Linked DNA regions of Pseudosulfitobacter pseudonitzschiae. The protein of the gene in region 1 binds, or shares a complex with, the protein of each later gene. Links are inferred from orthologs where the notes say so. Each region holds a gene or a part of one and is shown in the gene's direction. Other genes may lie near its edges.

Region 1 (3,179 bases):
GGCCTGATCGGCGGGCAAAAGCTCCGAGGGGCGTCGCATGGTTAAGTCTTCCAGCCGCAGGCCCGTGATCTGTTCATGCAGGGTATTGTTGGCCAGCAGCACAAATTCGTCATGGTCGGCGTCATCGCGCCGTTCCGCCACGAACATCGGCAGATCGAATTCATCCAGAATGTTGCGCAGTTCTTTTGCATCGGTCGTGAACAGCATGGCGGCTCTCTCGGGGTTGAACAGAGGCAATCAGGCGCGACTGGCTGAAAGCGTAGGGTCGCAATGGTTAAGATTTGGTTACCGATGGTTAACAACCCGCAAAAGACACTCGAATTCAGACCAAACCGCCAGATTCCCGCGCCATCGGCCCCGCGTTCATAAATTCGCAAACCGAATCGGAACATTTTGGGAACATGGCTTTTCTTAATGTGCGTTCCGATTTATGTAGGGGGGATGAGCAATTTCGATGAAATGGACGCCTTCGAGGGCGCTTCGCTGTCCGCACGCGCGATGGCCGCGCGCCCGCAACCCTATCTGGACGGTCTGAATCCGGCCCAACGTGCCGCAGTTGAACAGATGGACGGCCCCGTGCTGATGCTGGCGGGGGCAGGCACCGGCAAGACCCGCGCGCTGACCGCGCGAATCGTGCATCTGCTGATGATGGGTCGTGCGCGCCCTAACGAAGTGCTGGCGGTGACCTTTACCAACAAGGCCGCGCGCGAGATGAAGAACCGCGTGGGCCAGATGCTGGGCCAGCAGATCGAGGGGATGCCCTGGCTGGGCACCTTCCACGCGATCTGCGTCAAGCTGTTGCGGCGGCATGCGGAACTGGTGGGGTTGAAGTCGAACTTTACGATTCTGGACAGAGATGACCAGCTGCGCTTGCTGAAACAACTGGTCAGCGCGTCGGGCATCGACGACAAACGCTGGCCCGCGCGGCAACTGGCCGGTGTCATCGATGCGTGGAAAAACCGCGCTCTGACACCCGACAAGATTCCGGCAGCGGATGCGGGGGCCTATAACCACAAAGGCGTAGAGCTTTATGCCCAATACCAGCGTCGCCTGATCGACCTGAACGCCACCGATTTCGGTGATCTGCTGTTGCACATGGTCACGATCTTTCAAAAGCACCCCGACGTGTTGGAGCAATACCAGCGTTGGTTCCGCTACATCCTTGTGGACGAATACCAAGATACCAACGTCGCCCAATACCTGTGGCTGCGGCTGCTGGCAGGTGGGCACAAAAACATCTGTTGCGTGGGTGACGACGACCAGTCGATCTATGGCTGGCGCGGCGCCGAGGTGGGCAATATCCTGCGGTTCGAAAAGGATTTTCCGGGCGCGCATGTTGTCCGGCTGGAACAGAACTACCGCTCGACCCCGCATATTCTGGCCGCCGCTTCCGGCGTGATCGCAGGTAATGCGAACCGTCTGGGCAAGGAATTGTGGACGGAAGAGACCGAAGGCGAACTGGTCCGTCTGATCGGCCATTGGGACGGCGAGGAAGAGGCCCGCTGGATCGGTGAAGAGATCGAGGCCGCACAGCGCGGCACACGCGGTTTGCGGGCGATGAACCTCGACGAAATGGCCATCCTCGTGCGCGCCTCGCACCAGATGCGTGCCTTCGAGGATCGGTTCCTGACCATCGGTCTGCCCTACCGCGTCATCGGCGGCCCGCGTTTCTACGAGCGTTTGGAGATCCGCGACGCGATGGCCTATTTCCGCATCGTGGTGTCCAACGACAACGACCTCGCGTTCGAGCGGATCGTGAACACCCCCAAGCGCGGACTGGGCGACAAGGCACAGCAGACCATCCAGATCACCGCGCGCGCCAACGGCGTCAACCTGGTCGAAGGGGCGCGGCTGGCGGTCGAGCAGGGGTTGATCAAGGGCAAGGGCGGGACCGAGCTCCGCAAGCTGGTCGAGGGGATCGACCGTTGGTCTGCCATGATGCGCGCCAGTGGCACCCGGATCATGGACGACGACGACAGCGTGGTGGACACGGAAACCGACACGCCGCCCGACTACAACCATATCGAACTGGCCGAAATCATCCTCGACGACAGCGGCTATACCGCCCACTGGCAGAACGACAAGACGCCCGAAGCGGCGGGGCGTCTGGAAAACCTCAAGGAACTGATCAACCAGCTGCACAACTTCGAGAACCTTCAGGGGTTTCTGGAACACGTCAGCCTGATCATGGACAACGAACAAGAGGGCGAGGGCGCCAAGGTCAGCATAATGACCCTGCACGCGGCCAAAGGTCTTGAATTCCCGATGGTCTTTCTGCCGGGTTGGGAGGACGGTCTGTTCCCCTCGCAACGCTCGATGGACGAAAGCGGGGTCAAGGGACTGGAGGAAGAGCGCCGCCTTGCCTATGTCGGCATCACCCGTGCCGAAGAAGTCTGCACAATTTCCTTCGTGTCCAACCGGTTCGTCTTTGGGCAATGGCAATCGGCGCTGCCGTCACGGTTCATCGACGAATTGCCATCGGATCACGTGGACGTTCTGACCCCGCCGGGCCTGCACGGTGGCAACTACGGCGCTGCCGGTATGGCGGGTGTCAAATCCCGTCTGCACGAGGCCGCAGCCGAGGCGAACGTCTATAATTCGCCCGGATGGCGGCGGTTGCAGGCGCGCAGCCAGGACCGGTCGGTCAGCCAGCCACGCGAAACCCGCAACACCACAATCGACGCCAGTGCGGTCAGCAGCTTTACCGTGGGCGAACGGGTATTCCATCAAAAGTTCGGCTATGGCGCGGTGGTGGGGATCGAGGGCGACAAGCTGGAGATCGACTTTGAAAAGGCGGGAACCAAGAAGGTCGTGTCGAAATTCATCACCGGCACGGACGACATTCCGTTTTGATCCCTGCCTGCGGGCGCGTCTGAAATGATCGCCCGCAACCGCCTTTGCGCTTGCTGTGCGCAGGCCGCCCGCCTAGTCTGAACATCCAAGGTGCCGCCCACGGGCGGAGAATTGGGAAGCCGGTGAAATGCCGGCGCTGCCCCCGCAACGGTGAGGGTGGGATGTGATTGGCAATACCACTGGGGAATACCCTTCGGGAAGGTGTCAGTCGCGGGCCGCAAGGCCACCCGCCCCAAGCCCGGAAACCAGCCTTGGATGTACGTGAATCGCGGGTGGCGATGGAAGCGGCTGTGTACGGGCGCGTCCCCGTGCTGCCCTTCCTAAGC
Region 2 (3,039 bases), 1.9 Mb from region 1 along the record:
CACCACTTGGGCGGTGATGGCGTACCAGCCGTTTTGCGACAGATAGACAGTGGTGTCGCGGTCGGACCAGCGGGCACGCACATCGTCCGCCGCCAGCGCCAGCGTCGGACGCAACGACAGCACTACGGCGCAATAGCCATCGGGGATCTGGGACAAAGCACTGGTGGCCAGTGAAAGGAGGGCAAGGGTAAGCGAAATCAGGCGCATAACAAACATCCGGTAAAAACTACTGAAAAGATTAACGCGGCGTGGCGCGCTTTTCTATCTTTACGCTTTACGTGCTTGTAAATTATTCTCACGCTGCAGTTGTCCTCACTCTGCTGCTGACAATTTCTGACAGCAATGCCCCGCCACCCCCTTGCGCCCGTCGCGAAACGGGCCAAGTTGGGAGGTGAAAGCGAGATTGCCATGCCCTACGCCCACTCCGACTCGTCTGCGCCGGTGTTGTCGAACCCTGCGCCCGACGTAAAAAACCGCCCCAAGCTTGAGGGCGGAAAACGCTTTACATTGCACACAGAGTTCGAGGCCGCAGGCGACCAACCCACAGCCATTGCCGAACTGACCCAAGGTGTTCTGGCAGGCGAACAAAATCAGGTTTTGTTGGGGGCCACAGGAACAGGTAAGACTTTCACGATGGCCCGCGTGATCGAAGAAACCCAGCGCCCTGCCATCATTCTGGCACCGAACAAAACGCTGGCGGCGCAGCTTTATGGCGAGTTCAAAGGCTTTTTCCCCGATAACGCAGTCGAATATTTCGTCAGCTACTATGACTACTACCAGCCCGAGGCCTATGTGGCGCGGTCGGACACCTATATCGAGAAAGAAAGCCAGATCAACGAACAGATCGACCGTATGCGCCACTCGGCCACGCGGGCGCTGCTGGAACGTGACGATGTGATTATCGTGGCGTCGGTGTCGTGCATCTATGGCATCGGCTCGGTCGAGACCTATGGCGCGATGACGCAAGACCTGAAAGTCGGGCAGATGTACGACCAGCGTCAAGTAATCGCCGATCTGGTGGCCCAGCAATACAAGCGCAACGATCAAGCGTTCTTTCGGGGTGCCTTCCGCGTGCGCGGCGATGCGCTGGAGATTTTTCCCGCCCACCTTGACGACCGCGCATGGCGATTGTCGTTTTTTGGCGAAGAACTGGAGAGCATCACCGAGTTTGACCCGCTGACTGGCGAAAAGACCGACAAAATGGATCATATCCGGGTCTATGCGAACAGCCACTACGTGACGCCGAAACCGGCGATGAGCCAAGCGATCATCGGCATCAAGAAAGAGCTGCGGATGCGGCTGGACCAGTTGGTGGGCGACGGCAAGCTGCTGGAGGCGCAGCGGCTGGAACAGCGCACCAACTTTGATCTGGAAATGCTGGAAGCCACGGGCGTGTGCAACGGTATCGAAAACTATTCGCGCTATCTGACTGGCCGCGCCCCCGGGGAGCCGCCCCCCACCCTGTTCGAATTCATCCCCGACAATGCCATCGTCTTTGCCGATGAAAGCCACGTCAGCGTGCCGCAGATCGGCGGCATGTATAAGGGTGACTTCAGACGCAAGATGACTTTGGCGGAACATGGTTTCCGCCTGCCCTCGTGCATGGACAACCGCCCGCTGAAGTTCGAGGAATGGGACGCCATGCGCCCGCAATCGGTCTTTGTCAGCGCCACGCCCGCCGCGTGGGAGATCGAGCAAACCGGCGGCGTGTTCACCGAACAGGTGATCCGCCCCACCGGTCTGGTCGATCCGATGATCGAAATTCGCCCCGTCGAGATGCAGGTCGACGATCTGCTGGACGAAGTGCGCAAGGTGGCCGCCAATGGTATGCGCACGCTGTGCACCACGCTGACCAAACGCATGGCCGAAGACCTGACCGAATACATGCACGAACAGGGCATCCGCGTGCGCTATATGCACAGCGACATCGACACCATCGAACGGATCGAGATTCTGCGCGATCTACGACTGGGCGCCTTCGACGTACTGATCGGGATCAACCTGCTGCGCGAAGGTCTGGATATTCCCGAATGCGGGCTGGTGGCCATTCTGGACGCCGACAAAGAGGGCTTTTTGCGGTCCGAAACGTCACTGGTGCAAACCATCGGACGGGCTGCGCGGAACGCTGACGGGCGGGTCATCATGTATGCCGACCGCATCACCGGCAGCATGGAACGCGCGATGGGCGAAACCGAACGCCGCCGCAACAAGCAGCTTGCCTATAACAAGGAACACGGGATTACGCCTGCGACAGTCAAAAAGAACGTCGAGGATATTCTGGCCGGTCTCTACAAAGGAGACACCGACCAAAGCCGTGTGACAGCCAAGATCGACAAAGGTCTGGTGGGCGGAAACTTGCAGACGGTTCTGGAAGGGCTGCGCACCGACATGCGCAAGGCCGCAGAAAACCTTGAGTTCGAAGAGGCCGCACGACTGCGCGACGAAGTCAAACGGCTGGAAGCTGTCGATCTGGTCGTGGCCGACGACCCGATGGCGCGGCAATATGCTGTGGAAAAGGCGGTAGGCGACGCGCAAAAGGCCTCGGGCCGTAGCACCGGAGGCCGTGGCGGCATGCGCGGCGGAAAATCACGGTACGGAGGTAAGCGGTAGGACAGCCTACCCCTGAAAACCCGTTTCCAGCACGACCGGCACCACGATGTCTTCCTCATCGGTCAAGTGGCGTTCCAGCAGCGTGCCGAAATCGGTCAGCGTGTCGCGGAACGTACCGATCTCTCCGCCTTTAAGCACCGCATTGGCGCCATTGGCCATGCCATGCAGCAGCCCGTCCATTGCCAAATGGTCGCTTTCCAACAGATCAAAGGCCCGCTCGATCCGACCGTCCAACTGGACCAGTTGCGGAAAATAATGGGCGTCTTCGATATGGTGGTGGCCGTGCAGTTCATTCAGCAGCGACCCTGCATAATGTGACAGACGCGGGGCGTAATCCTTGAACCCGATGTTACGATCCATAAGCTGTTCGGCGTCTTGGTTCAGCAACCCGATCAGCTGGCGGAACATCATATGCCGCTGCATCCAGAA

The links. Proteins that work in one complex are often made in the same cells at the same time.
Region 2: the proteins of SULPSESMR1_RS09675 (region 1) and uvrB are in contact, whole or in part, in a crystal structure (PDB 7EGT), measured with the Thermus thermophilus proteins. The link is inferred for Pseudosulfitobacter pseudonitzschiae from one-to-one orthologs. Residues at the interface, in WP_096412145.1 of Thermus thermophilus: His654, Arg656, Phe657, Gln666, Asp668, Glu669, Lys680, Arg681, Leu682, Ser683, Lys685, Tyr686, Ala687; in WP_096411307.1 of Thermus thermophilus: Glu23, Leu25, Arg26, Asp27, Gly28, Glu29, Arg30, Phe31, Arg55, Glu326, Asp327, Phe328, Glu379, Ser382, Gln383, His398, Gly400, Arg401.

Annotation. Positions count from the first base shown.
Region 1 is NZ_CP022415.1:1,999,134-2,002,312, reverse strand. What follows is about bases 50-3,147. They hold SULPSESMR1_RS09675 (ATP-dependent helicase), read left to right. Parts: upstream 50-441; coding sequence 442-2,853; downstream 2,854-3,147. Other genes in these bases: SULPSESMR1_RS09680 (hypothetical protein), read right to left, coding at 50-207. Also shown: more of SULPSESMR1_RS09680, read right to left, coding at 1-49. UniProt on the Escherichia coli protein: A helicase with DNA-dependent ATPase activity. Unwinds DNA duplexes with 3'-5' polarity. Translocates on single-stranded DNA with 3'-5' polarity. Initiates unwinding more efficiently from a nicked substrate than double-stranded DNA.
Region 2 is NZ_CP022415.1:125,767-128,805, reverse strand. What follows is about bases 52-3,009. They hold uvrB (excinuclease ABC subunit UvrB), read left to right. Parts: upstream 52-408; coding sequence 409-2,610; downstream 2,611-3,009. Other genes in these bases: SULPSESMR1_RS00575 (hemerythrin domain-containing protein), read right to left, coding at 2,617-3,009; SULPSESMR1_RS00585 (S1C family serine protease), read right to left, coding at 52-207. In the rest of the region: more of SULPSESMR1_RS00585, read right to left, coding at 1-51; more of SULPSESMR1_RS00575, read right to left, coding at 3,010-3,039. UniProt on the Escherichia coli protein: The UvrABC repair system catalyzes the recognition and processing of DNA lesions. A damage recognition complex composed of 2 UvrA and 2 UvrB subunits scans DNA for abnormalities.